One region of the Paenarthrobacter sp. TE4293 genome, then DNA from elsewhere that is predicted to be linked to it. Evidence: riboswitches for the same ligand, from Rfam matches in the RefSeq annotation. Region 1 holds a riboswitch; each other region holds the start of a gene.
The links. Region 1 has a riboswitch for S-adenosylmethionine ahead of QF015_RS12660 (DUF1737 domain-containing protein). Riboswitches for the same ligand answer to the same signal wherever they lie in the genome.
Positions count from the first base shown of each region.

Region 1 (9,777 bases):
TTCGGGGTAGAGGAAGAGCTGCTCATCGTCGATCCTGTGACGGGTGAACCCCTGGCCCTCGCGGATGCGCTGCTGGCGGGCCACAGCGAGCCTGCCACTGGAACGGGGCTCAGTCATGAGCTCAAGCTGGAGCAGATCGAGACCCAGACCCGTCCTTGCCATAGCCATGGTGACCTCCTGCAGCAGATCCGCCGGGGCCGGGCCATGGCCAACGAAGCGGCCCGCCAGCACGGAGCGCGGGTTGCGGCGATCGCTACTTCTCCGCTGGCTTCGGCCACGCACACCACACCCGATCCCCGTTATGCCGCGATGCTGGATCGCTTCGGAATCATCGCGACGGAGCAGCTGACGTGCGGTTTCCACGTGCACACGTCGGTTGAGTCACCGGAGGAGGGTGTGGTGGTGCTGGACCATATCCGCGACAAACTCGCGGTTCTGACGGCCCTCACCGCCAATTCGCCCTACTGGCGCGGGCTTCCCACCGGCTTCGACAGTTACCGGACCCAGGCTTGGAACCGCTGGCCCACCTCGGGCCCGTCGGCCGTTTTCGGTTCGCTCACGGCCTACCGGCGCATGGTGAAGCGGCTCCTGGAGACGGGCGTGATCCTGGACGAAGGCATGATCTACTTCGATGCCCGCATTTCCAGGGACCACCCTACGGTGGAGGTCCGCGTGGCTGACGTTTGCCTCCGGGCGGACGACGCCGCATTGATCGCGGTGCTGGTCCGCGCCTTGGTGGAGACGGCTTCCTTGGAAATGCTCGACGGCGTTGAGCCCACCGCAGTGCCCACGGCACTCCTGCGGATGGCGAGTTGGCAGGCGAGCAACTCGGGGTTGCGTGGAGATCTCCTGGATTTTGGTGACTTCCGCCCCTTGCCGGCCGCGGAGGTCGTGTGGGCCTTGGTGGACTACCTGAGCCCGGTGCTGGATGACCAAGGCGAGTTGGAGCTGGTCAAAGCAGGGATTTCGGACCTTTTGGGAAGGGGCAACGGTGCCCGCGAACAACGCGAAACCGCTGCCCGCTACAACGAAAGGCAACGCAGCGGGCAGAGCCAGCCGGACAGTCCACCCACCAGCGACGCCTTGGCCGCCGTCGTGGGCCATGCAGCGAAAATGACGGTGCGTGGTGCGACCGCCGACGCGCACAGGGAACCGGCGCCGATGCTGACGCGGGTCAGGAGGCCTTAGCGTCCGGGTCTTCCCACATCATCAGGTACGCGCCGACGAGCCCCTCCACCGCGTAGAAGACGAACGGCGGGATGTCCTTTTTCGCTACCAGGATGGCGCCGTAAAGGGGCGCACTGGCTGCAGCAGTGAGCCCGATCCAGCGTTGTGTGGGCAGGGACAAAAGACTCCCGCCGAGGGCAGCCAGCGCCACAACATGGAGTCCGGAGTACGCCAGGAACGGGGCGTTTGAGCCCCTGCGGTAGGCGAAACCCTCAAGGTCGGCAGCACGCCGGGCGAGGCTTGAGACGAACAGCGGGGCGCCGGCGAGCAACGCTCCGGCGGCTGCGAGAGCCCACTTTCCCGCCGTCCTCCGCGAGGCGTCCTTGCCGGGGAGCGCGCGGGCGAACGCTGCGAATCCCACCGGCACGGCGACGGTTCCCACAGCGGTCAGATGTTGCCCCGCGATCCAGCCGCGTTGGCCCGCTGTCAGCATGCGCAGGCGTTCGGCATTGTCGGGGGTGATGTAGACACGGGAGACCGGGGAGATGCCGACGAACCACACCACCGTGCCGGCAACGATGGTCGCTCCGGCACGGCGGTAGGGGTGGTTCCCGCTCATGGCAGCAAGGTTAGACCTGTTTGAGGGCCTTCTCCAGATCCAGGATGAGGTCGTCCACGTCTTCCAGTCCCACAGACAGACGGACCACGCCGTCGCTGAGTCCGATCGCCGCACGTCCCTCGGGGCCCATGGCCCGGTGGGTGGTGGTGGCCGGATGGGTGATGAGCGACTTGGAGTCACCCAGGTTGTTGGAGATGTCGATGACGCGGAGGCCGTCGAGCAATGCGAACGCGGCCTCCTTGGCAGAACGTCCAGTGGACGGGGACAGCTCGAACGTCAGCACAGTGCCGCCGGCTTTCATCTGCTTCGCGGCGAGCTCGTACTGTGGGTGGGACTTCAGCAGCGGGTACTTGACCCAGCTGATGGCAGGCTGCTGCTCCAGCCACTCGGCGATCTTCAGTGCGGACGCAGAACTGTGGTTCACCCGCAGCCCGATGGTCTCCAGGCCCTTGGTCAGCACCCAGGCGTTGAACGCGGACAGCGAGGGGCCTGTGTGCCGCATGAGCTGCTTGACCGGACCCTCGATGAATTCCTTGGTGCCCAGGATCGCGCCGCCAAGGACACGTCCCTGGCCGTCGATGTGCTTGGTGCCGGAGTAGACGATGACGTCCGCACCCAGCTCACCGCAGCGCTGCAGCAGGGGAGTGGCAAAGACATTGTCGACGACGACAGTCGCCCCGGCGGCATGCGCCAGTTCGCTGACGGCAGCGATGTCGACGATCTCCTGCATGGGGTTGGACGGAGACTCAAAGAACACCGCGGTAGTAGGCACGGAAAGGGCCTCACGCCACTGCTCCAGATTCGGCCCGTCCACGAATACCGTTTCCACGCCCCAGCGCGGCAGGATCTCGTTGAGGATGACGAAGCAGGAGCCGAACAGCGACCGGGCGGCAACCACGCGGTCACCGGCAGCCAGCAGGGCACCCAGGGCTGTGAACACCGCGGACATGCCGGACGCCGTCGCAAAGCACGCTTCGGCGCCTTCGAGCAGCCGGAGCCGTTCCTGGAAAGTAGCCACGGACGGGTTGCCATAGCGGGAGTAGACAAAGCGTTCGTCTTCTCCGGTGAAGGCACGCTCGGCAGCAGCGGCCGACTCGTACACGAATCCGGAGTTCAGGAAAACGGGCTCGGAGGTTTCCTGGAAGTTGGTGCGGTCAAGGCCGCCGCGGACGGCCTGGGTGTCGGGGCTCCAGCCGGCGGCATCGGGATTAAAAGTCACTTACTCGGTCCCCAGATTCGTTGGCAGGCCACGGTTCTTCCAGCCGTTGACGGTGCGCTCACCGTAGCGGTCCGGTTCGCCCTCAAAGCCCTCAAGGACGTTGTAGGCGGTGAAACCGGCTTGCGTAGCAGCGACGGCGGCCGAGATGGAACGCTGTCCGGAACGGCAGATGAAGACGAGCTCCACGGCGTCATCCTCGGGTGCCTGCTGCTGCAGATCGTCGATGAAGCGGGAGTTCGGGATGCCACCGGCGAGGTTCCACTGGATGAACAGGGGATCGTTCTCGGTGGCTTTGGTGTCGGGGATGCCGATGTGGGCCCATTCGGCTTCGGTGCGGACATCCACCAAAATGGCGCCCTTTTCGAGCTTGGCCCACGCGTCCTGCGGGGTCAGGTCGCCTGCGTAGCTCATGCGTGGCCCTCGAATGCTTCCTGGTCGTCGTCGTTTTCCAGCTGGTCTACGGCATTGGCGACGGCGGCATCAGCGTTGGCGATCGCGGCGGGGAGCACGATGGCCTGGGCAACGATGACGTCCGTGCCGTTGAAGGTCGCGGCCGGGCTGCCATGGAGCACATAGCCCTCGGCGAGGGAGTTGTGGATACGCTCGCAGAATTCACGGTTATCCGGGCCTGTAATCAGGCGGTATGAGAGTTTTTCTTCAGTGGGTTCAGGCATTGCTGGTGCTCCTCAGTCACGCTTGCAGTTCGAAGTGTCGATACGCCGAGTAGTCACCTGAGGCACCCCGCCGGAGAGAGGGTTGCCGACCAGCAAGTCAGGGCTTTGCGCTGGTACTCATTACTCAAGAAAAACGTAACATCCACGGGCATCGGGCTGCACTTGCAGGCGGTTGCAGCGTCGTCATGTTGCGTAATCGGCGGCTGCATCGGCTAGTGGTCCTTCAGGGCCCGCACCGCAGCCCCGACGGTCGGGAAGAAATGGTCCGGCGTGAAACGGGCCGCCGTGCCAAGACGGAGCAACGTGTCCTTCACCGGCCCTTTGAGCTCGGCGAACACCAAGTCCACTCCTTTGCTGGCCAGCCATTCGTCCAGGGTGACCAGATCGTCCAAGGCCGTGGTGTCGATCCCGGTGATGGGTTCTGCGGCAAGGATGACGTGGCCTACGGGATCCGCGGCTTCGTCGGGGGCCTCATCCAGTTGTTCCCTCACGAAGCTGGCCAGAACGTGCCCGTTGCCGAAGAACAGGGGTGCATCGAAGCGGAGGATCAACAGCCCGGGGATGCGTTTGCCTTCGGGGTGCCGTTCGAGGTCGTGGTAGCCGGGGACGCCTTCTTCTGTGCCGAGTTCGGTGCGATACGGATCCCACGCCCGACGGACGAAATCCAGGAGGGCCAAGGCAATGGCTACCACTATTCCTTGGAGGACACCCACTGTCAGGACCCCCAGGAATGCCACCAGCATCACTACGGACTCGCTTCGGCTCATGCCCAGGAGTCTTTTGACGCCGGCCGGATCTGCCAGGGCGATTGCTGCGGCAATGACGACGGCGGCCAGGGTCGCCGAGGGCAGGTATCCGGTCACTCCCGGAGCCAGCAGCATGAACGCCAGCACCAAGGCTGCTCCCACGACACCGGTCAGTTGCGACTTGGCTCCGGCGTCTACTGCCACCGGTGTCCGGGAGGCGCTTCCGGAGATGGGGAATCCACCGAGCAATCCTGTGGCAGCGTTTGCCGCCCCGAGCGCTGCCATCTCCCTGTTGCCGGACACCCGCTTGCCTTCCTTGGCGGCCAGGGTTTGGGAGAGGACGCCAGTATCTGCGAAGGCCATGAGGGCAATGCCCGCCGCGGCCGGGAGCAGAGTCAGGGCGTCCACCCAGCCGATGCCGTCGAGTGCGGGCATGGGCAGGCCCTGGGGGAGAACCCCCGTGACCTTCAGGTCGTCGTCAAGGTCGAAGAGCGCCGTCACCACGCAGGAGCCAACCACCGCCAACAAAACGCCAGGCACCTTCCACTTCAGGAACCTCGGGATCCAGATGAGCGCCAGCGAACCCACTCCCACCAGCAGCGCGGAGAGGTTGACCCCACCAGTGATTACCCCGGTGGTGACCTTAGCGAGCTTTTGCCAGATATCGCCGTCGGCCTCTATTCCCAGGAACGCCGGCAATTGCGACAGCGCCACCAGCAGCGCGATCCCGTTCAGGTACCCGAGCCGGATCGGTTTGGACAACAGGCCGGTGATCGCACCCAGCCTCAGTGCGGAACCGGCCAGCATAATGGCGCCAACCAGCAACGCCAGGAGCCCTGCCAGGGCCACGATCTTGTCGCTGCCGCCCGCCGCCAGGGGGATGACCGCCGCTCCGATCAGCGGGGCGAGAGCCGAGTCGGGGCCGAGGACCAGGATGCGGGAAGGCCCGACGACGGCATACACGAGAAGCGGGATGACAGTCGCGTAGAGCCCGGTGACGGGAGGAAGCCCGGCGGCCTGCGCGTAGGCCATCCCCGCCGGCACCAGGAGGGCGAACAGTGCGGCACCGGCGATGATGTCGTGCCGCAACCATTCACGCTGGTAGCCCTTGAGGGCCCAGACGCCGGATAGCCGGTCCTTGGCTGAAGGACGGGTGGTTGCTGCACTCATACTGCGATCATTCCCGACCCCTGCTCTTTGCGGAACACGGCGAACGCCGTATGTGGAAATCCGGACCGGTCCGGGGGACGTTCAAATGTGACGTCCCGGGAGCATAATTGACCCAGTACGACCCCCTGTAACTTCGCATGAAATCAGGTCGTGGTGAACGGACAGAGCAGTTCTACACTCAAGCCCATGCTGCATTTTGGATGGTTTGTGGGCCACGGATTCGGTGTTCAGGGATGGGGGACGCCGGGCTACGGACTGGGCTACGACTGGAAGAAACCCGCCCTTTACCAGGAAGCCGTCCGGGCTTTTGAGCGATCCGGGTTGGACCTGTTCATCATCGAGGATTCCCTCACGGTGCCGGACACCTATGGTGGTTCGGCCGAGGTATCCCTGGCCCATGCTTCGTTCGCGCCCAAACACGATCCGCTGGCGCTGGTTCCCTACCTTCTCTCTGCCACCGAACACTTGGGGATCGTGCCGACGGTCAGCGCCTCCTTCTACCCGCCCTTCACAGCTGCCCGGCTCCTGGCCACTTTGCAGCACTTCTCCGAGGGGCAATTGGGGTGGAACGTGGTCACCTCAGGGAGCGACCTTGCCGCGCAGAATTATGGGCTGGACCAGCAGATTGAACACGATCTGCGGTATGAGAAAGCTGAGGAATTCGTCGACGTCGTCCGGCGGCTGTGGCGCAGCTGGGAACCAGGCGCCGTGATTGAGGACGTTGACGCCGGCGTGTTCGCCGATCACACCAAAGTGCACCCGATCAACCACCAAGGCGACTTCTTCAAGGTGCGGGGCCCGTTGAACACGGCGCCTTTGCCGGAGGAGCCGGTGCTGGTTCAAGCTGGGGCTTCGCCTCGGGGCAAGGCGTTTGCAGGAGGCCATGCCGATGTTGCCATTGCCTTGGCCCGGGGCGTCGACGGCATGAAGTCCTACCGGGACTCGATCCGCGCCGAGGCTGCCAAAGCCGGCAGGAACCCCGACGACGTCAAGGTCCTGTTCGTGCTCAAGCCCACTGTGGTTGGCTCTACCGCCGAGGCAGAGGAATTGCGGGCGCAACGCCGGGAGCTCACCCAACGGGACATCGACAGCCAACTCAACTCCATCTCCTACCTTTCCGTGATCGACTTCAAGAAGTTCGACCTGGACGAGCCCCTTCCCGAGCTGAGCACCAACAGCAACCAGGGAACGCTGGAACACTTTGCCAAGGCCGCGCCCCCAGGGTCCACGCTGCGCCAGATCCTGCAGGCCCGCAGCGGCGGTGCCGGCGACTCGATCATCGGAACAGCGGACGAAATCGCCGACTACCTGGAGGAGACCGGTTCTGCAGTGGGTGGAGACGGCTTCCTCTTCTCCGGCTTCGTGGATCCGGTGACGGTGCACGGGGTGCTGGACAAGCTCACCCCGGAGCTGCGTCGCCGCGGCCTGTTGAGGAAGAGTTACGGCAACGGTGGGTTCCGGCAGAATCTCTTGGACTTCTGATGGTCTCTTCCGAAACACGGACCTTTCTCCTCGGGACGGCACCGGTGACTGCGAGAAGTGTTGCCTTGGCTGCCAAAGACCTCACGTTCCACGTGAAACTCAACCCAGATGCGTTGTCTTTGATCGGACGTTCCCGGGAAATACTGGAGCGCACGGCGGCGTCCGGACAACGGGTCTATGGACTCAACACCCTTCTCGGGTCCGGTCGGGACACGGATGTGGAGGAGAAGTCGCTCCTGGCCTATCAGGTCCAGGTGGTCAGGTACCACAACAGCGGGGTGGGCGAATATCTGGACCGCGCCGCGGCCCGGGCAGTGATCCTCGCACGCCTGATCGGATTCAGCCGGGGCGGCTCGGGAGTGCGGCCGGAAACAGCGGGCTTCTATGCCGAACTCCTCAACCGCGGTGTCCTCCCCGCCATCCCTCGCGAAGGTTCCGTAGGGTCGTCAGACCTCACCCAGCTGGCCGCCGTCGCCGCCGTCGCCATCGGTGAGGGCGAAGCTATCGACGCGAACGGCACCCTGGTGCCGGGTGCCAAAGCGCTCGCCGATGCGGGGCTCCAACCCCTGGTCCTCGCGCCCGGTGAGGCGCTCGCCCTTGTCAGCGCCAATGCATACTCCGTCGGCGCCGGGACCCTCGCGCTGGTCCGGTTGCAGCATCTGGCCCGACTGGCCGACGTCGCGCTTTCCCTCTCGCTGGAGAGCATCGCAAGGTACGACGGCGGCGGTAACCTCAGTCCGTTTTCGCCGGCAATCCAGGCGGCCAAGGCGGTGGACGGCCAGGGTGATTCGGCTGATGCTGTCCGCCGCCTGCTCAGCGGTGGGTGGTTGGAGGGTGCCCGTCCTGAGGTGTCCGTGCAGGATGCCTTGTCCTTCCGTGCAGCGCCGCAGACCCACGGGGCCTTCCGGTCCCTCGTGGCGCAGCTCGGTGTTGCCCTGGAGGTGGAGCTCAATGGCCGAGGCGACAACCCGCTGGTGGATGTCGACTCCGGCCAGATGGTGTCGGGCGGAAACTTCCAACCGATGCAGCTCGCCCTTGCTTTTGAGAGCTTGCGGCTGGCCTTGGCCCATGTGGGGATTGCCAGTGAACGGCGCATCGCCAAGTTATATCCTCCGCAGCGGGCTATCCGGGCCCGGCATTTACAGGCGGCAGCTGAAACAGGGAGCGGTGTCGGCGCCGGTCCCGGTCTTGCCCCCGGTCTGGCCCAGGAGGAGCTGCCCGGGCTGCTGTGGTACTCCGCTGCGGGGCTCCTGGCCGAGCTCAAGTTCCTGGCAGCCCCGGCCACCCTGGGCGCCCCCACTCTTTCGGCCGACGTCGAGGACCACTCAACACTTGCCCCTTTGGCTCTGCAGCAACTCGAGAAGTCGCTGGATGTCCTGGAGAAGCTCGTCACGATCGAGGCTCTGACGGCCTCGTACCTGCTGCTCGAAGCGGGAGCTGCGCAGCCCCTCGGGAGGGGGACAGGCGTCGTCGTGGGCCGGCTCGCCGACGTGCTGGCCGACAGGCCTTCGGCGCCGGACCTGGTGGAACGGGCCCGGGCTGCACTGCGCGACGTCGTCAGCCAGCTTTTCCCGGAGACAGAGGAAGGGACGGGGTCATGGTGAATCCGACGATTCGTCACCAAGGGGTGCACGCGGCGGCCCCGGTGCCTGACGGGCTGGATGCTTCGGTCCTGGACAAAGTGGGAAACACGCCCTTGGTGAAGCTCGAAGCATTGGGCCGCGGCCTGGGCAGCGCCATCCACGTCAAGCTCGAGTCCGAGAACCCCGGTGGATCCATCAAGGACCGCACCGCACTCAGCATGGTTCGGGCGGCAGAGAGGTCCGGGGAGCTGAAGCCCGGGGCCACCATCGTGGAAAGTACCTCGGGCAACACGGGGATAGGGTTGGCGCTCATTGGCCACTTGACCGGACACCCCGTGGTGGTGGTTACCGGTGACACCATTTCGCAGGAGAAGCTCGCCGCCCTCCACAATTACGGCGCCCGCGTGGTCCTGACGGACTGGAACGCGCCGTCGGAATCGCCGGAGAACGCCCGTGCCGTAGCTGCCCGGATTACGGCGGAGACGCCGGGTGCGTGGCGGCCGATGCAGTTCGACAACCCGGCGAATCCCCTGGCCCACTACGAAACCACAGGACCGGAAATCTGGGAGCAGACAGGGGGCTTGGTGACGCACTTCGTTGCCGGCATCGGGACCGGCGGGACCATCAGCGGGAACGGGCGGTACCTGAAGGAACAGGTAGCGGCCTTGAGGCCCGGTGGTCATCTGGAGGTCGTCGGGGCCGACCCCTATGGCTCTGCCTACAGTGGCGGACATCCCGGCGAGATCCTGGTGGACGGCGTGGGGAACTCTTGGCCCGAACCCGAGTGGCCCAAGGCTTTTGATCGCGGCATCGTGGACCGGTTCCTCCGCATCCCCAACGACGAGGTCTACACCACCGTTCACCGGCTCCTCGACGAGGAAGGGCTCGCGTTGGGTCCTTCGTCGGGGCTCGCCGTGGCCGCTGCCCTTCGGGTGGCACGGGCGGCGCCTTACGGTTCAGTGGTGGTGGCCATAGCCCCCGACGCCGGAACCAACTACCTGAGCAAGGCTTTCAACCCGGTGTGGCTGGCGGAGCACGGCATCCGGCTCGCCGCCGACGCCCCGGGCTGACGCTCTCTCACCTCTTGCGGGCTTGGGCCGGACGCTCTCTCACCTCT
Region 1 is NZ_JBNJRY010000005.1:324,709-334,485, reverse strand. Features, by position in the region: gene QF015_RS12680 (glutamate--cysteine ligase 2) at 1-1,188, shown strand, start outside; gene QF015_RS12675 (hypothetical protein) at 1,175-1,786, opposite strand; gene QF015_RS12670 (O-succinylhomoserine sulfhydrylase) at 1,797-3,005, opposite strand; gene QF015_RS12665 (rhodanese-like domain-containing protein) at 3,006-3,416, opposite strand; gene QF015_RS12660 (DUF1737 domain-containing protein) at 3,413-3,679, opposite strand; SAM riboswitch class IV at 3,693-3,804, opposite strand; gene QF015_RS12655 (SulP family inorganic anion transporter) at 3,892-5,595, opposite strand; gene QF015_RS12650 (NtaA/DmoA family FMN-dependent monooxygenase) at 5,749-7,077, shown strand; gene QF015_RS12645 (aromatic amino acid ammonia-lyase) at 7,077-8,681, shown strand; gene QF015_RS12640 (PLP-dependent cysteine synthase family protein) at 8,675-9,730, shown strand.

Region 2 (9,777 bases), on a different contig from region 1:
CTGCAGGGGCTCACGCTGCCGCTTGCGATAGAGGTTGATGTAGGTGTTGGTCAAAATGCGGTACAGCCATGCTTTGAGGTTGGTTCCCGGCTTGTACTGGTGGAAGGCCGAAAATGCCTTGGTGTAGGCCTCCTGAACCAGGTCCTCTGCATCTGAAGGGTTCCGTGCCATCCTCATGGCGGCCGAATACAACTGGTCCACATACTGCATGGCGTCGCGCTCAAAGCGCACCCGCCGCTGCTCGGGAGTCTCCGTAGCGACATCGACGTCGGGTGCGGCCGCGGCGTCGTCCGCGCCGGCCGCCTGGTACATGGCCGCTGCGGCCGGTTCCGTGGTGCTCATCGTTGCCAAGTCTACTGTCAGCTGCGGGGAATCCGGCTGCATGCCGTACCCGAGCTCCGGCAGAACCGCACGGTCCTTAACCAAAGTCAAAAAACCAACTCCGTTCACCAAGGCGGCAACACCGTGCCGCAGTCCGGTCTCCACCGCACCACTAGTTCACAACGGCGGCTGCTGGGTAAATATTCCGCAAAGGTGCAAGACTAGAGCAGACTGCACCCCGTGAACACAACACTCATTGACATAGTGTGGCAAGCCATCCAGGAGGCAAGACATGTCTGTTATCCGTTTTCTCGCGCGGCCCATGCTCGCATCCAGCTTCGTCGTCGCAGGTCTGGACAAGCTCAGGAACGCTGACGACACCGCCAAGCAGCTCTCGCCCGTCCTTCGACGGGCATCGGAATCCCTGCCCTTCAAGACCGACGAGAAAACCCTCGCGCGTCTTATTGGTGGCGCCCAGCTGGGGGCCGGAGCCTTGCTCGGCCTCGGCAAGCTCTCCCGTTTTGCCGCGACCGTTCTGACTGTGACGTCAGCGTTGAACTCCTACGTGGAATGGCGTTCAGCTGACATCAGCACCAAGGAGGGACGGAGCGCACGTAAGGCCCAGCTTCTGAAGAACATCTCACTGACGGGCGGAGTCCTCCTCGCCTCGGTGGATACCGCCGGACGTCCGAGCATCGCCTGGCGTGCCGAGCACTTGGCCGCCGATGCCAAGAAGGTGACGGGCAAGCAGATCAAACGGGCAGACAAAGCTGTACGCAAGGCCGTAGACAACGCAGTTGGAGCATAAGGAAGCATGACAGGTACCACCGCCGCAAACACCGGATCACCCACAACGGCTGCCTCGCTGCCCCTGTGGCCGGCCCCCTACGCCAAGGGGCCGGTCAACGCCACAGTGACAGTGCCTGGTTCGAAGTCGTTGACCAACCGGTTCCTCGTGCTGGCTGCTTTGGCGGATGGTACCTCCCGGTTGCGGGCGCCGCTTCATTCCCGTGATTCCGCCCTCATGATCCAGGCCCTGCGTCACTTGGGTGCCACGGTCAACGAGGTCCCGGGCGACGGCGACTATGGGCCGGACCTGGAGATCACCCCCATGGACCCCGCCGCCGCGGGCGCCGGAGCAACGGTTGATTGTGGCCTCGCAGGAACTGTCATGCGGTTCGTTCCCCCGCTGGCGGCGTTGCGCAGGGGTTCCACCGTCTTCGACGGTGATCCGCATGCCCGCAACAGGCCCATGGGTACCATCATCGAGGCGTTGATGGCCCTCGGCGTCCCTGTCGCAGACGAAGGCGGCAGGACGCCGTCGGCCCTTCCTTTCACCGTGGAGGGCACCGGCGAGGTCCGGGGCGGTCACTTGGTGATCGATGCCAGCGCTTCATCGCAATTCGTGTCCGCCTTGCTGTTGGTGGGCGCCCGCTTCACCGAGGGACTCCACTTGGAGCACGTCGGAAAGCCGGTACCCAGCCTTGACCACATCACCATGACTGTGGAGGTCCTCCGCAGCGTGGGGGTCACCGTGGATGACTCCGTGCCCAACCACTGGCGGGTCTCCCCCGGACCCATCAGGGCCTTCGACCAGAGGATCGAGCAGGATCTATCCAACGCGGGGCCCTTCCTTGCTGCAGCACTGGCGACGCAAGGAACTGTCCGCATCACCAACTGGCCGTCCGGAACCACCCAGGTCGGGGACATGTGGAGGACGATCCTCGCCACCATGGGAGCAACCGTCACGCTCGAAGACGGGACCCTGACAGTGACCGGCGGCCCGTCGATCAAAGGCGCCGACTTCGACGAAACCAGCGAACTCGCCCCCACCGTCGCCGCTTTGTGCGCACTTGCTGCCGGCCCCTCGCGGCTGACCGGCATTGCCCACCTCCGTGGTCACGAGACGGATCGGCTGGCGGCACTTGTCACCGAAATCAACGCCCTGGGCGGCGACGCCGAAGAGACCGCAGACGGCTTGGTCATCCGCCCCGCTGCCCTGCACGCCGGAGTGGTCCACAGCTACGCCGACCACCGCATGGCCACTGCGGGCGCCATCCTGGGCCTCGCCGTCGAAGGCGTCCAGGTGGAAGACATCGCCACGACGTCAAAGACCATGCCGGAGTTCCCGGAGATGTGGGCTCGAATGCTTGAGACGATCCCCGGTACGGATGGGGCCAGCAACTGACCATGGGCCGCGATGCACGTTCCTGGGATGAGTCCGACGTCCGGATACGACCCAACAAAAAAGGTTCAAGGCCCCGTACCAAGGACCGGCCCAGCCATGATGATGCCGTCATTGGCCGGATCATCACCGTGGACCGCGGGCGCTACAGGGCCATTGTGGACGAAGATTCCGCGGATGAACGCGTCATTATCGCCGCCCGCGCCCGTGAACTGCGGCGAAACCCCGTAGTGCCCGGCGACTTCGTCGCTTTGGTGGGGGACGTTTCCGGCGCCCCGGATACCCTTGCAAGGCTGGTCCGGGTGGAGGAGCGCCGGACGCTCCTGCGGCGCAGCGCGGACGACACCGACCCCATCGAACGCGTGGTGGTGGCCAACGCCGATCAACTGGTCATCGTCGTGGCCGCCGCCAACCCTGAGCCGCGCACCGGATTCATCGACCGCGCCCTGGTCGCTGCCTACGACGCCGGCATCGAGCCGTTGCTGCTCATCACCAAGGCCGACGTCAAGGATCCGGCGGAATTGCTGGCCAACTATCTCAGCCTGGATTTCCCGGTGATCATCAGCCGCACGGCGGACTCCGGGGCAGGCGGCATTGATGCCCGCTCCGATGACGGGTTGTCGGCACGTTTGGACAGGGACGCCGTAGCCCAGCTGCGCTCCCATCTTGGCGGAAAAGTAACCGTCATGCTTGGCCACTCGGGCGTAGGAAAGTCCACCATGGTCAATGCCCTCACAGGTGCGGAGAGGGCCACCGGCGGCGTCAATGCCGTGACGGGCCGTGGTCGGCATACTTCCTCTTCCGCTTTGGCCCTGAAACTTGCCGACGCTCCGGCCGGCAGCTGGATCATCGATACTCCCGGCATCCGGTCCTTTGGCCTCGCCCACGTTGACCCGGACCGGATCCTGCATTCCTTCCCGGACCTTGAGCCCGGCACGGAGGCCTGCGAACGTGGGTGCAAGCACGATGCAACCGCCGTTAACTGCGGTCTGGATCCCTGGGTGCGCGAAGGCCATGCAGGACCCTCGGGAGAAGCCAGACTGGCGTCGCTGCGCCGGTTGCTGGGTGCGGACCCACGGTTGGAAGCGAAAGAGACCAAGGAACTGGGCACCGTCAACTGATCGTTGCGGCTTCACGTCCCCACTGCAGCGAACGTTTCAGGATAGTTTGGTGGCATGACCCATCCCGTTTCCACCTACAACGATGACCTGCGCCTTGCCCACGTCCTCGCTGATTCAGTCGATGCCCAGACCATGGATCGCTTCAAGGCTCTGGACCTGAAGATCGAAACCAAGCCAGACCTCACGCCTGTCACTGACGCGGACAAAGCCGCGGAGGAAGCAATCCGTGGACAGCTCTCGCGCTCCCGCCCGCGCGATGCCGTCCTCGGCGAGGAGTTTGGCAGCAGCGGGCACGGTTCACGCCGTTGGGTCATCGATCCCATCGACGGGACCAAGAACTTCGTCCGCGGCGTTCCGGTATGGGCCACGTTGATCGCACTGGTGGATGAAGGCGAACCCGTTGTGGGCGTCGTCAGTGCCCCCGCCTTGTGCAAACGGTGGTGGGCCGCCAAGGACATGGGCGCCTACACGGGCCGGTCCCTGGCTTCTGCTACCCGCCTGAAGGTCTCCAACGTTTCCAATCTGGCCGACGCGTCCATGTCTTACTCGAGCCTGACCGGCTGGAAGGAACGGGGAAACTTCGACGAGTTCCTGGGTCTCACCGATGACGTCTGGCGTACGCGTGCCTACGGGGACTTTTGGTCGTACTGCCTGGTGGCGGAAGGTGCGGTGGACATTGCGTGCGAGCCTGAGTTGAATCTGTACGACATGGCAGCCCTCGTCCCCATCGTGACGGAAGCCGGCGGCCGTTTTACCTCCTTGGAAGGCGAGGACGGACCGTTCGGGGGCAATGCCCTGGCCACCAACTCGATCCTGCACTCAGAGGTCCTGAAGCGACTCAACCCGGGCCTCGACGACCTCCTTTAGCGTTACCTGCCGAACTGACGGTAGATGGCAGTTCAGCGAATATTCGACGGCGGATGCCACCTTAATGTGGCATCCGCCGTTTTTTCTTCGGCTGATCGGCCAAATTCCACCCGGCGTAACAAAGTGCTTAATAATCCGACGTGGCTTTGGAAGGCCTGCCGGAGGTGCCCTAACCTTTTTACAGGTCACGAGTGCCAGCGCTAAACCCCGGTTTGCTGGCCGGCAACCCTCCATTCGCGGTGGGGTGCCCCGGGTGACGACCCGGCCGGTCCGGAACGGATGCGGCAAGCGCGGATCCCCCTATGGGGGTCCCTCTTGAGTGAGGTCCCATGAGCACTGTCACGTTCAACTCAAACATCATTCCGTCTTTTGCCGATGACATCCCGTCCACGTCAGCTGCCGCAACGCGCCCGCTCGCTGCGGTTACGGGAGCCGAGTTGCAGGCTCCGCTGATCCAGGGCGGACACGTCCGCTACGCCAACCTCGACTACGGCGCATCGGCACCGGCCCTGACCGTCGTCTCCGCGTACCTCAACGAAGTCCTGCCCTATTACGCCAGCGTTCACCGCGGTGCGGGATATGCCTCCCAGATCAGCACGTCCGTCTATGAAAATTCCCGGAACATTGTCCGTGAGTTCGTCGGCGGGCGCCCCGACGACTCCGTGATTTTCACCCGTAACACCACGGACTCACTGAACCTTCTGGCCGGTTGCCTTCCCCAGATCGATGGACGGCCAGCCGGGGAAGTTCTTTACCTGGACATCGAACACCATGCCAATCTGCTTCCTTGGCAGGGCGTCCCCCACCGCAGTGTGGTCGCGGCCGCAACGCTGACGGCCACCGTGGACAAACTCCGCGCGGAATTGTCGCAAGGAGGGGTCAGCCTGCTCGCCGTGACAGGTGCCTCGAACGTCACGGGTGAAATCCTGCCCATCGCCGAACTTGCTTCGCTGGCCCACGAATACGGTGCCCGGATCGTGGTGGATGCCGCCCAACTGGCCCCCCACCGCCGGATCAACATCACCGAGGCCGACGTCGACTACGTCGTGTTCTCCGGTCACAAGCTTTACGCGCCTTTCGGTGCAGGTGTCGTGGTTGGCCGTCCGGACTGGCTCGACGCCGGGACGCCCCACCTGGCCGGTGGCGGCGCCGTACGTGAGGCACGCCTGGACTCGGTCAGCTGGGCCAGTGGTCCTGCGCGCCACGAGGGCGGCTCACCCAACGTCCTCGGAGCCGCAACCCTCGCCCGGGCCACGCAGGTCCTTGCCGCCCTGGACCAAGAGGCCTGGCACGCCCACGAATCGGCCATCCGTTCGTACTTGGTGTCCGGTCTTGAAACCATCGACGGCGTGACCGTTCACCGGATCTTCACCGACTCCGTGGACACCATCGGCGTCGTCAACTTCTCCGTGGAAGGTTTCGACGCCGGACTGGTCGCCGCTTATCTGGCTGCTGAGCACGGCGTCGGGCTCCGTGACGGCCGCTTCTGCGCCCACCCCCTGCTCAAGCGACTCGGGCTGCCGTCCGGCTCCTTGCGTGCCAGCTTCGGCGTCGGCTCCCGGTTGGAGGACGCCACAAGGCTGCTCGCAGGCATCGAAGGCCTCAAGCGCAACGGACTGGGCTGGGACTACGTGGTGGACGAGGGCCGTTGGGTCCCCGCCAACGATCACCGGAGCTACCCGGAGTGGGCTCCCAACACTCCCGGCACAGCAGGCGCAGCTCCCTGCACTGTCGACTAAAAGGCGCGGCGCGCTGGACTGCGCGGTTGGCTGTACGGCACGCTCGACTGGAAGGCTCGGCCACGGCGGACTCGGCCAAGCACGATGAGTTCCCCTGGACCGGCCGTCCGGCAGCTGCGGTAAATTCGTAGGGTATCTTTCGCGACCCTCTGAAGGAGTCTTGGCGTGGCATTGCGTTCTCCGGCCGCCTCGAGCGGACAGCCCGGCATCCCGGGGCCCGCCGGACCACGTGGTCCCAAGCTGCATGCTGCCCGCCGCAACGAATTTGGCCAGAGCTTCCAAGACGGCGGAGAGCACTACGACCGCGTGCGGCCCGGATATCCGCTGGACTCCGTGGACTGGCTGGTTCCCGAAGGGGCAAAGGCAGCTGCGGACGTCGGCGCGGGGACAGGCAAGTTCACGGCGCTCCTCGCCGCGCGGGGGCTGGAGGTCGCCGCCGTCGATCCTTCCGCCGACATGCTGGAGCAATTGCGGAAGGCGCATCAACAGGTCACTGCCCTGGAAGGGACGGCCGAGGCAACTGGACTGGCGGACTCAGCATTCGACGTCGTCAGTGTTGCCCAGGCCTGGCATTGGTGCGATCCACTCCTGGCGAGCACCGAAATTGCCCGGATTCTTCGGCCACAAGGAACCTTGGGACTGATCTGGAACCAACTGGATACTGAGGTTCCCTGGGTTCACCGGCTCTCGCGCATCATGCACGCCGGAGACGTCCACAAGCCCGGCTTCCGGCCAGTCATCGGCCCGGAGTTCGCAGGCTTGGAAAGCCACTTCACCAAGTGGGAAGACGCATCGTCGCCCGAAGACATCATGGAGCTGACCAAGTCACGGAGCTACTACCTCCGCGCCAACGACGCTACCAGGGCCAAGGTCATGGGCAACCTGGAGTGGTACCTCTACGACCACCTCGGGCACAAGCCTGGCGAAACCATCCACTTGCCCTACGTGACGCAGACCTGGCGGGCGTTCAAGATCCACAGTGCCGGGCCGCGGTAGGCTGGGAGGGTGAAGACCAGTACGCCCTCCTCCTCGATCGAGGACTACGTCAAGGTCATCTACTCCTTCACGGAGTGGCAAGACAAACCCATTACGTCCTCCCAGCTTGCCCAGCGCCTGGGTGTGGCCAATTCATCGGTTTCAGAGATGGTCCGCAAGCTCAAGGACCAGGGCTTGGTGGACCACCAGCCCTACAGCGCCATCCGCTTGACTCCTGCGGGCATGCGCCTGGCCCTGGCCATGGTGCGCCGCCACCGATTGATTGAGACCTACTTGGTGGAAGAACTCGGCTATAGCTGGGACGAGGTCCACGATGAGGCCGAGATGCTGGAACATGCGGTGTCGGATACGTTCATCGAGCGAATGTCCGCCAAACTTGGCCATCCCGCCAGGGACCCGCACGGCGATCCGATCCCTTCGGCCGATGGTTCCGTTGACCTGCCGCACGCCTACCGCATGATTGAGCTGGACCAGGGCCACTCGGGCCGCATCACCAGGATCAGCGACGAGAACCCGGATCTCCTCAGGTACCTGGCAGCGGAAGAGATTGCCCTGGACGCACCGGTCGAAGTCGTCGGACGCAAGCCCTTCGGCGGGGCACTGGTGGTTCGGATTGGAAGCGGTTCCCAAGGCCGCGAGTTCGATCTTGCGGACGAAGTAACATCCGCGCTCTGGGTTCAGAGCGCTGGGGTCCACGAAGGCTGCATCCTCCCCGCCCGCTGACCCGGGCCCGGCGAAAGGTCACGTACGCTGCCCGGCCGCGCCGTCGTCGTCGGACGCTGCATCCGGTTCGCCGTCAGCAGCAGCGGACGCCCCCTTGGCAGGGTTTCTCATCCCGACGGCGGAGGCCAAGGCCCCGATCAGGAACAGTCCCGCCGTAACCAGCAGGGCGTTGTACAAGCCTTGCCGGGCAAAAACCGGCCCCACGATCAGTCCTGCAAAGGCAATGGTGATCAACCCGGCAATGCGGGCCACCGCGTTGTTCACTGCTGAACCGATCCCGGCTTCCTCGGGCGGCACGGCGCCCAGAATGGCGGCCGTCAAGGGCGCAACAAGTGTGGCGAGACCGAGGCCGAAGACGATCTGCCCCGGCAACACCTGGGTCCAATAGTTCAGTGGCTCCTGGACCGACAACGACATCAGGAATCCCACCGCGCACAGCAGCGGCCCCACCGTCATGAACCACCGCGGCCCATACTTGCCCGCCAGGCCACCGAAATACGAGGCACCCAGCATGAGGATGACCGTACCCGGCAGCAGCGCAATACCAGCCAGCGTGGCTGCCATACCGCCAACCTGCTGCAGATAGATCCCCAACACAAAGAATCCGAGGGATATCGCGCCGTAAATGGCAAGGGTTGCGAGATTACCCCAGGCAAAATTGCCGATGCCAAAGAGCCTCAAGGGCAACATGGGCTCAGCAGCCCTTGCCTCATGGACCAGGAACAGCGCCATGGCAGCAATACCGACCACCAGGGGCACCCACACCTGCGGGCTACCCCAGCCCATGCGCCCTTGCTCGATGAAGGCATAGACAGGACCCCCGAGGCCCACCATGGCCAGCAAGGCTCCCACATAGTCGATGCGTTTACTCTTATCCCTCGCTGCATCGGAAGCGCGGAGGCCTGCGAGCATAGGCCAGATGGCAATTGCCGGGATGACATTGATGAAGAAGATGACACGCCAGGAGAGAAGGTCTACCGCCATGCCGCCAATGAGCGGACCCACGATCGCGGCAGCACTGGTCCAGCCGGACCACTGGCCGATGGCTTTGGATTGGGCGGGCCCGGAGAACGAGGTGATGATCATGGCCAGGGAGCTCGGTACCAGAAGGGCGCCGGCAATTCCCTGGAGCGCCCGCGACACCACCAGGACTTCGCCCGACCACGCCAGTCCACACAACACCGACGTTGCCGCAAAACCCGCCAAGCCCCATTCAAGAATCCTTGCCCTGCCGAAATGGTCGGACAGGGAGCCAGCCACCAGAATCAAGGCACCCAACGTCAGCAGGTAGGCGTCCACCACCCACTGCTGGATTACCAGGCCGCCACCGAGCTCCCTCCCGATGGCCGGTAGTGCGAGATTGACCACAAATCCATCCAGGATCGCGATGAACGACGCCACGATCGCGACCACCAGCACACGTTTCTGAAGAGGAGTACTCGGCGGTAGGGTCACTGCGTCAGTCATGAGCACAGCCTACGCCCGCCACGTCCCGTATCGTTGAGTGGTGATCAGCAGACGTGATGCCGCATTGGCCCTTGATATTTCGATGGAAATGGCACAGCGCCACGGTATTCCGTCCCGGCTTTCCGAAGCAGAACTCCGCGAGATCCAGGACAATCCACCGGCCTGGCTGGTGCAGTCCCGCGCCAACCGGACCGGCAAGCGACCCGTCTGGGTTCACCTCACCTGCGCTGTATGCGGCTACTCCGAAGCGATCCGTCCCAAAAAATGGTGGCCGGACTTTTCCTTCGTCTACTGTGGCACCCACAGGAACAGTGACCTTCCCAAGCTCTTCCTGGGCGAGGTCCGCAGCGAATACGAA
Region 2 is NZ_JBNJRY010000004.1:226,385-236,161, forward strand. Features, by position in the region: gene QF015_RS09925 (sigma-70 family RNA polymerase sigma factor) at 1-432, opposite strand, end outside; gene QF015_RS09930 (DoxX family membrane protein) at 614-1,129, shown strand; gene aroA (3-phosphoshikimate 1-carboxyvinyltransferase) at 1,136-2,509, shown strand; gene rsgA (ribosome small subunit-dependent GTPase A) at 2,512-3,627, shown strand; gene hisN (histidinol-phosphatase) at 3,682-4,494, shown strand; SAM riboswitch class IV at 4,678-4,791, shown strand; gene QF015_RS09950 (aminotransferase class V-fold PLP-dependent enzyme) at 4,824-6,233, shown strand; gene QF015_RS09955 (class I SAM-dependent methyltransferase) at 6,405-7,229, shown strand; gene QF015_RS09960 (metal-dependent transcriptional regulator) at 7,239-7,952, shown strand; gene QF015_RS09965 (MFS transporter) at 7,971-9,419, opposite strand; gene QF015_RS09970 (hypothetical protein) at 9,502-9,777, shown strand, end outside.
Region 2: another riboswitch for S-adenosylmethionine. It lies ahead of QF015_RS09950 (aminotransferase class V-fold PLP-dependent enzyme); the one in region 1 lies ahead of QF015_RS12660 (DUF1737 domain-containing protein).

Region 3 (9,777 bases), on a different contig from region 1:
AGGCCTGGATCTTGCCCTTGCGGCTGGCAGGAACACCTTGCCCGAATGCGCTGGCCTTGGGGGCGCGAAGGACGATGGCGCCGTGCGCACCGGCCAGGTCATGCAGGAACAACCGTTGGACCGTGGCAATGCTGAGCTCCCCCGGGCTGTCCCAGTGGTGGACGTGGGAGTAGTACTTACCCACGACCTCGCTCAACTCAACGGAACCCGTGGCCAAGTCCTCCACGCGCTCCGCTGCAGCTTCTTCGGAACCATCGCCGAACCGCGGCAGCTTCAGTGGTTCGGGCTCCACCACCACCAGCCGGGAGCGCTGGATGGGGGCCAGGCCCGCGGCGGTGGCGAACGCGGCGCCGGCCGTGTCCGGTTCCACTTTGCTGCGGAGCCTGGAAACGCCCGACGGCGAGTTCCCGGCTTCGCGGCGGAGCATGGTCAGCAGGGTGGCACCCACGCCTTCACGGCGGTGGTCCTTGGCAACCTCGATATACGCCCAGAGTCGTTCCGGGTGCAGGGAAGCCTCGTGGACAACGCCGGCAGCGACGGGAATCCGCACTCCGTCCACCACGTCCTCGGCCACGATGCAACGGCGCCAGGGCTGGTTGCTGGACGGCGCCAGAGCGGCACGGAACTGCTCCGCGGGGAGGGTTTCCGGTCCGCCCCAGATTTCCAGGAGGGCGAGGTCGTCGCCCTCCTTCCACTCGCGGTACTCCAGCGCCATGACTAGGCGCCGATCAGGCGTGCTGCCAGGTAGCCCTCAACCTTGTCCAGGGACACACGTTCCTGGCTCATGGTGTCGCGCTCACGGATGGTGACGGCCTGGTCTTCGAGGGTGTCGAAGTCCACGGTGATGCAGAACGGGGTACCGATCTCGTCCTGGCGACGGTAGCGGCGGCCGATGGCACCGGCGTCGTCGAAGTCGATGTTCCAGTTCTTGCGCAGCTGGGCGCCCAGCGCCTTGGCCTTCGGGGACAGGTCCTCGTTCCGGCTCAGCGGCAGGACGGCGGCCTTGACCGGGGCGAGGCGCGGATCGAGCTTCAGCACAGTGCGGACGTCGACGCCGCCCTTGGCGTTGGGTGCCTCATCCTCGGTGTATGCATCGATCAGGAACGCCATGAAGGAGCGGGTCAAGCCGGCGGCAGGCTCGATCACGTACGGGGTGTAACGCTCGTTGGTGGCCTGGTTGAAGTAGCTCAGGTCCGTGCCCGATGCCTTGGCGTGGGTGGAGAGGTCGAAGTCGGTACGGTTGGCGATGCCCTCGAGCTCGCCCCACTCGGAGCCCTGGAAGCCGAAGCGGTATTCGATGTCCGTGGTGCCCTTGGAGTAGTGGCTGAGCTTCTCCAGAGGGTGTTCAAAGAAGCGGAGGTTGTCTTCACGGATGCCCAGGTCCGTGTACCAGGACATGCGCTCCTTCATCCAGTACTGGTGCCACTCTTCATCCGTGCCTGGCTCTACGAAGAATTCCATCTCCATCTGCTCAAACTCACGGGTACGGAAGATGAAGTTGCCCGGCGTGATCTCGTTGCGGAAAGACTTGCCGATCTGGCCAATGCCGAACGGCGGCTTCTTCCTGGACGTGGTGAGCACGTTGTTGAAGTTCACGAAGATGCCCTGGGCGGTTTCCGGACGCAGGTAGTGCATGCCTTCCTCGCTGGCCACGGGGCCGAGGAAGGTCTTCAGGAGGCCGGAGAATTCCTGGGGTTCAGTCCACTGCCCGCGGGTGCCGCAGTTGGCGCAGACGATGTCCGCCAGACCGTTTTCTGCCGGACGGCCCTTCTTTTCCTCGTACTCTTCTTCGAGGTGGTCTGCGCGGTAGCGCTTGTGGCAGGACAGGCACTCCACCAGGGGGTCGGAGAAGACCTCCACGTGGCCGGACGCTTCCCATACCTGGCGGGGAAGGATGACGGATGAATCCAGGCCGACAACGTCCTCACGGCCACGGACCATGCTCTGCCACCACTGGCGCTTGATGTTTTCCTTCAGTTCAGCACCAAGGGGACCGTAATCCCAGGCGGAACGGGAGCCACCATAGATTTCACCGGCCTGGAAGACAAAGCCCCTCCGCTTGGAGAGGGAAATGACCTGGTCAAGGACGGATTTTGCTGCCATGGGTAACTCCATTTGTTCTACAGGGCCGCTGGGTGCGGTCCGCGGTGGTGGCCCCGGAATCCGGACGAGGTTGTCCGGCGGGGCGCTGGGGAAAGTTGCTGCGTTCTACTGTGGGTTCTACTGCGGGAAGTACACGAAAATACTGTCCGATACCTACCCTACCGGCCTTTGGCAGGGCCTCTCCGTGCAAAGGAGCCTTTGGGCCACGGCAGCGTGGCCACGATAATCGCCGCGAGCGTCAGGACAGTACCCAGCACCGTGGGCAAGGCGACCACCGCGCCGGGACTGGGGATCACGACGTCGAGCAGCAACGATCCCACCAGCTGCCCGGCGATCATGCCAAGGCCGGTAATTAATACTCCCAGGCTGCGGACCAGCAGGGCGGCCAGCCCGATGAAGAGACAGCCCATGGGACCGCCAAGGTAGTACCACCACTCGGCAGGAAGTGGGTTGCCGGGTCCGGCGACGGCAAGCTTGATAAGCCAGGCGATCCAGAGAATTGCAGACCCCGCAATGAAGTTGACCAAGGTGGCTGCGATGGGCGTCCCGTAGTGGACGGTGGCCGTTCCGTTCATGGCCTGCTGGAAGCTCATGAAGAATCCGGCCGCCAGCGGCAGGAGGACCGGCAGCACCAGCGAGGCAATGTCGGCGTCGCCGCCGAAGCGCGGTGAAACCGCCCAAGCGACGGCGGCTACGGTCAGGACACTGCCGATGACTCGGACGCCCGTGATGGAGCGTTTACCGCCCGGGCCAATACCCATGCGGTCCACGAGCAGGCCACTGAGGGTCTGTCCCGTCACGGCGGCGACGGTAAACAGCGCTACACCCAACAGCGCGACCGTGAACGACTGGGCAAAAACGAACAGCGCACCGATGGCCCCGGCCATGACGTAGAAGCGCGGAAAACTACGGTTCCGGACTGCAGGGATGATCCGTTGGAGGCCTGCCCTGCCCTTGGGCGTCGCCAGTGAAATAACCGTAATCAGCAGAAGGCCTGTGGTGAAGCTCACCACAGCTGCGGCGATGCCGTCGTCGAGTGTGGCGCCGAGGGCCCCGTTGATCCTTCCCTGGAGCGGGATGACCAGACCTGTTGCTACTGCGACAGGGAGGCCAACGGCGAGCGGAAGGACGGGACGGGGAGAAGGCTGCGGCACCGTCACCACACTACTTCAGGCATCATTGCTGTATGAGCACTCCGGAAATCGAAGACATCACCATCCGCGACGACATGATCCGCCTCGGCCAGCTGCTGAAGCTCGCCAACCTTGTGGAGGACGGAGTTGAGGCCACGGAGCTCATCAAGAACGGCTTGGTCAAGGTCAACGGCGAAATCGACGACCGCCGCGGTCGCCAACTCCACGTCGGGGACACTGTGACCGTCAACGGCCAGACAGTCCGGATCGCCGCCGCCTAGGGCAACCTGGGTCACTTATGGCCCATGTTGGGGCGCTGAATGGGCCGTAAGTGACCCCGCGCTGCTTTGTCAGGGGGTGAGGACCTTGTGTGTGAGGAATTCGCCCACGTGTCCGATCTCCTGCTGGTTGATGCCGTGCCACATTCCTGTGTAGAGCACCTTGGTGAGGTCCACATGCTTGCGAACCCACCCCATGGTGTATTCGATCTTGTCCTGGGTGATGACGGGATCCTGCTGGTCCCTGCCCCAGAACATCGGCACTGTACCGTCCAGTTCCTCATCCCGGAAGGCGGCGTCAGCGCCGGCGTCGATCACAAAGCCTGAGAGCCCGACGACGGCGGCAAAGTCCGCGGGGCGGTAACGGAGCATGGTGGTAGCCATGGCCATGCCCATGGAGAAACCAAGCAGTGTCACTGAAGAATGATTGGCCTTGACGGTGTCGAGCCACGCCAGGGCGTAGTCGGCTGCGAGTTTCACGGCATCCAACGAATAATCGATGGAGGCCGTCAGCGGGAACCACGTGTAGCCCGGACCCATGGGCATCGGTGCCCGGAGGGCAGCCACCACGAATCCGTCAGGGAGCAGTCCGGCCAGGCTGAAAAGATCGTCCTCGTTGGAGCCGTAGCCATGCAACAGGACCAGGAGAGGCTTGCCGGCACGCTCAGCTTCTTCGTGGGACCACAGGACAACGGGCGCGGGGAAGGCGGGGGCTTCAGTCATGGATCCATTCTTGCAGTTACCCGCCAGTAACAACCTACGGTGGCGTAGGTTTGCCGTCAGGGGGCAGGATATGAACGTGAGTGAGAACAACCAATTGTTGAAACCCGACGATCCTGTCCAGAAACACCCGTGGAGCCGCTACGTGGCACTGGGTGACTCGTTCACCGAAGGGATCGGCGATCCCGAGCCGATGAACCCCGGCGGCCACCGCGGCTGGGCGGACCGGGTTGCGGAGGAACTGGGCCGGGGACACGAGGACTTCGCCTACGCCAACCTCGCCATCCGGGGCCGGCTGCTCCAGCAGATCGTCGATGAGCAAGTGGGGCCCTGCCTCGAACTGCAGCCCGATCTGGTCTCCATTTCAGCGGGCGGCAACGACCTCATCCGGCCCGGGGGCGACCCGGACGTACTCGCCGCCAAACTCGATGCCGCGGTTGGCGAGCTGGGTTCCGGTGGCGCCACAGTGGTGTTGTTCAACGGTCCCGACACCGCAGCCTCTGTCCTGGGGCGCATCCGCGGCAAGGTAGCCATCTACAACGAGAACCTCAGGACAGTCGCTGCGCGGCACGACGCCGTGATTGCCGACATGTGGTCCTTGCGGCAGTTGGCCGATCAGCAGATGTGGGATGCCGACCGGCTGCACTTCTCACCCCTTGGCCACCACACCATCGCCATGATGGTCTTGGAGTCTCTTAACGTCCAGCACACCCTGGAACCTTTGGTTGCCAAGCCGCTGCCTCCGCGCACCTGGCGCGAAGCCCGTTCGTCCGACCTTGTCTGGGCCCGGGAGTACTTTGTTCCGTGGGTTATCCGCCGGCTGCGGCACCAGTCCTCGGGCGACGGCATCACCCCAAAGCGCCCGACGCCGGGACCCGTCTTCGGGCCCAGCGGCACTTTGCTGCCACGGAGCTAGGGTGACATTCCAGGTATTCGGGTGCCGAAGTGGCAGATGATGTGGCCCGCTCTGCGGAGAACGTCCGGCGCCTGCGCCTGAGGAGACAGCAGCTGCGGACCCCGGCCGCCGGTCCGGCGGGCGAGGTGGTCCGAAACCTGCTCGCCGTCCAGTCACAGGAGTTTCCGTATGCGCGGTGGACGCTTGCCCAACGGACGTCGGCCGCCACTTCTTCCGACGTGGAGCAGGGCGTCGCCGATGGAACGATCCTGCGAACCCACATCCTCCGGCCCACCTGGCACTTTGTGCACCGGGACGACCTCGGCTGGTTGATGGGGCTCTCGGCCGACCGGCTCCATCAGGGCAACAAGGGCATGTACCGGCAAACAGGGGTGGATGCGGACTCGGCCTTGCTCAGTGGCCGGATCCTGGCCGCGGCGGTGGCCGGAGGCGCCCACAAGACCCGCGAAGAACTGGCTGAGGTCATGGGGCAGGCGGGCTTCCCCAGCAAAGGCCTGGGTTTCGTTTATCACCTCATGCATGCCGAAATCAGCTGCATCCTGGTGAGCGGAGCACCCGTGCGCTCGGCCGGCGGCGCCCTGAAACAGACGTATGCCCTGTTCGAGGAGCGCGTGCCTGGCTTGGTTCGTACGGCACTCTCCGGGGAGGACCGTGAACGGGCCTTGGGGCACCTGGCACTGCGGTACTTCGGCAGCCGTGGACCCGCCACCGTTAAGGATTGCGCCGCATGGTCCGGGATGACCATGAAGGACGTCAGGCTGGGCCTCCGCGTCGCGGAGGAGCTCTCCCCCGGGACCTTGGCGTCGGTCTCCTTCGACGGCTTCGAGTTCCACCTTGACTCCGGGGACGTGGAGAACCTCGTCAACGGCGGGGATCGTGCTCCGGCCAGGGAATCCGCGCTCCCCCGCGTTGACCTTATCCAGTGCTACGACGAGTACGTCATGGGCTACTCGGAATCCCGAAGCTACCTTGGCGGGACAGCACCGTACTTGCCCGAGGACAACGGACCAATGCACGTGGTCCTGCTGGATGGCAGGTTGGCCGGATGGTGGCGGCACAGCTTCTCCGGCGGGGCGTGCCGGGTGGAGGTCCGAATGAACCAGCCCACCACCCCGCCGGAACAGCTGGCACTGGAGGCCGAGGTTGAACGCTATGGACGGTTCCTGGGGATGGACACCAGGCTGCTCTGACGCATCCGGGGTGGCATCAGGTGGCAGGGCTAAGCTGGGATAAGACCTAGGAGGCCTGCACTGTGAACAATCTGATCTTCTGGATCATCGTCTGCTCGTGGCTGATTCCACTCGGGATCCGTATGTACAACCGTTCCCGCGCACGCCGGATCCAGGACGGAACCTTCCGCGGTCCCGGCTATCGGCAGCAGCATCTGCCTGGCCCGGGGTATCCCCAACAGGACTACCCGGGGTATCCGGAGTATCCGGGGCAACCCCACCCTGGACCCGCCAACCCGCAGCAGGATTACCCGGGGTATCAGTCCCCGCCGAGCGTCATCCGCCCCGCGGAATCGGCACCGCAGGCCGGTCCGCCGTCGAGCCCTTCATCCCCCACACCGTTTCCCTCGGCCAGCGGAACGGAGCCGCAAGGCTACCGGGCCCGAAAGCTGGCAGAGCTCGATGCGAAGTTCAGCAACGGGGAAATCGCCATGGAGGACTACATGAAGCAGCGCGGCCAGATCATGAACGGCTAAGCCGGCCTGTGCAGGCCGACGGCGCGATCTAAGCGAAGAACGCTTCGCGGAGTTGCGCCGAGAGTTGTCCGATTTCCGTCAGGAAGCCGTCGTGGCCGATGGGTGCCTCGATGACATGGACCGGCACATCCCCCGGCAGCGCTGCCGCCAATTCCCGGGACTGTGCCGGGAAATATAGCCTGTCGCTGTCCACCGCCGCCACGAAGAATTCCGCGGTGGTGCGCGATAACGCCGCTTCCAGCGATCCGCGTCCACGCGCAACGTCATGGGACATCAGGGCTTCGGTAATGGCGATGTAGCTGTTGGCATCAAACCGCCGGACAAGCTTGGTCCCCTGGTGGTCCAGGTAGCTTTCCACCTGGTAGCGGCCGCGCTCCCCCAGCACCGCAGCGGCCAGGGGTGTCTCCTGGTGCTGCGCTTCCCGGCCAAAGCGGAAATCCAGTTCCAACGCCGAGCGATAGGTGATGTGCGCAATGCGCCGGGCCAAGGCGAGCCCGCGCTCAGGGGCAGTGCCACCGTAGTAGTCGCCGTTGTTGAAGTTCGGGTCCTGCCGGATGGCCAGGGTTTGGGCCTGTGCAAAGGCGATCTGCTCAGCCGTGCTGTACGCGCCTACAGAAATCACGGCGCAGCGCTTCACCCGCTCGGGGAACGTCGCAGCCCATTCAAGCGCGCGGGCTCCACCCATCGAACCGCCCAATACGGCATGCCAGGCGTCGATCCCGAGGGCGTCGGCCAGCCGGGCCTCCGCCTCGGTGCTGTCACGCAAGGTGACCAACGGGAACCGGGAGCCCCAGGGACGCCCGTCCGGCGCCTCGGAGGAGGGTCCGGTACTGCCGTAGCAGCCGCCCACGATATTGATGGAAATGACGAAGAACCTGTTGGTGTCGATGGTGGCACCGGGGCCAACCAACTGCTCCCACCAGCCCTCTTCATCAGTGGCTCCGCGGGCGACATGCGTGCTTCCCGTCAGGGCATGCTGGATGAGCACAGCGTTGGACGCATCCGCGTTCAGCTTCCCCCACGTTTCATACGCCAGGACAACATCCGGGAGGAAACCACCGGCCTCAAGGTCCAGCGGTCCAATCCCGGCGTACTTGACGGTCCCGTCGTCTTCTCCGGATTGTGGAAGGGCTGTAGCAGTAATGGTCATTCCTTTGACACCTATCCTCGCGCTTGCCTGTCGCCTTGCGTGCGAACAGGCCAGGTCTTCACCCGGGGCACCCCACCGCGGAGGAGGGTTGCCGGCCAGCAAGCCGGGGCTGTCTGCTGGCACTCATGACCTAATACGAAGAGTCTAGGAAAAACAGGGCGGTTCTGGCGAAGAATGTGACACCAGTGTGACGGTTTAGGACGGCTTCGTTCACGAACGGGCGCCCCGGAATGCCGCCCGGCGAATAATCGTCGGTCCGGGCGGCCTTCCAGTAAAGGCGTCGGGCGCGGTCGCGCCGTGTCTTCCAGGGGCGGCTCAGGCGCCCTTGGCTGCCCGGAATCCGGCCTCGAGGTCGGCAATGATGTCATCCACGTGCTCGATACCCACGGACAACCGCACCAGCCCCGGATTGACGCCCGCAGCCACCTGCTGCTCGACCGTCAGCTGGCTGTGCGTGGTGGAGGCCGGGTGGATCACCAGCGAGCGGACATCTCCAATGTTGGCCACGTGGGAGTGCAGTTCCAACCCATCCACAAAGCGCTTGCCCGCCTCGACGCCGCCCTTGATGTTGAACGCGACGATGGCGCCCGTTCCACGGGGACCGTACTTCCGGCCACGGTCGTACCAAGGGCTGGACGGCAGGCCCGCATAGGCGACCGACTCGACGTCGTCGTGGGTTTCAAGCCATTCGGCAACCTTGGTGGCGTTGGACACGTGGCGCTCCACGCGCAGGCTCAGTGTCTCCAGGCCCTGGGCGATCAGAAAGGCATTGAACGGGGAAACGGCGGAGCCAAGGTCGCGAAGAAGCTGGACCCGCGCCTTCAGGATGTAGGAGAGGTTGGCGCCAAGGGCACCATCCTTGCCCAGGTCGCGGGCGTATACGAGTCCGTTGTAGCTCGGATCCGGGGTGTTGAATCCCGGGAAGCGTTCCGGGTCCTGGCCGAAGTCGAAATTGCCGGAGTCCACGATGACCCCGGCGATGGCTGAACCGTGGCCGCCCAGGTACTTCGTGGCCGAGTGGACCACGATATCGGCGCCCCACTCGATGGGACGGATGAGGTAGGGCGTGGACAGTGTGTTGTCGACGATGAGCGGCACGCCGGCCTCATGCGCGACACGGGCGATGCCTTCAATGTCCAGGACGTCCTGGCGCGGGTTGGAAACAACCTCGCCGAAGAACAGCTTGGTGTTCGGTTGGACGGCGTCACGCCACTGGTCCAGGCTGTCCGGGTCCTCCACGAACGTGACCGAGATTCCGAATTTCTTCAGGGTATGGGCCAGCAGGTTGTACGTACCGCCATACAAGCTGGGGCTGGCCACGATGTGGTCCCCGGCCTCCGCAATGTTCAGGATGGCGAAGGTTTCCGCAGCCTGGCCCGAGCTGAGCAGAAGAGCACCCAAGCCGCCCTCGAGGCTCGCGATCCGCTGTTCCACGGCATCCTGCGTGGGGTTGCCGATCCGGGTGTAAATGGGTGCGAGCTCGGCCAGCGCAAAACGATTGGCTGCACTCTCGGCGCTGGGGAACACAAAGGACGTGGTCTGGTAGATCGGCAGCGACCGGGCGCCCGTAGCCGAGTCGGGCTCCTGGCCTGCGTGGATCTGGCGGGTTTCGAAAGACCATCCTTGGGACATGGAGTTCTCCTGTTCGTGGCGCATGGGTTCGGCGGAAGTGCTGCGGGTGAGCTGTGGCCAGTCTAGGAAGTGTCCGGAGCCTAAGACAGCTTTGTGACGCCGGTGGAATCTTTCGGTCTTTTCGCGTCCCTGCGTGACGC
Region 3 is NZ_JBNJRY010000009.1:171,333-181,109, forward strand. Features, by position in the region: gene QF015_RS18190 (GNAT family N-acetyltransferase) at 1-715, opposite strand, end outside; gene QF015_RS18195 (glycine--tRNA ligase) at 718-2,103, opposite strand; gene QF015_RS18200 (DMT family transporter) at 2,262-3,266, opposite strand; gene QF015_RS18205 (RNA-binding S4 domain-containing protein) at 3,290-3,517, shown strand; gene QF015_RS18210 (alpha/beta hydrolase) at 3,587-4,237, opposite strand; gene QF015_RS18215 (SGNH/GDSL hydrolase family protein) at 4,308-5,150, shown strand; gene QF015_RS18220 (winged helix DNA-binding domain-containing protein) at 5,180-6,340, shown strand; gene QF015_RS18225 (hypothetical protein) at 6,403-6,855, shown strand; gene metX (homoserine O-acetyltransferase MetX) at 6,884-8,005, opposite strand; SAM riboswitch class IV at 8,020-8,136, opposite strand; gene QF015_RS18235 (bifunctional o-acetylhomoserine/o-acetylserine sulfhydrylase) at 8,321-9,661, opposite strand.
Region 3: another riboswitch for S-adenosylmethionine. It lies ahead of metX (homoserine O-acetyltransferase MetX); the one in region 1 lies ahead of QF015_RS12660 (DUF1737 domain-containing protein).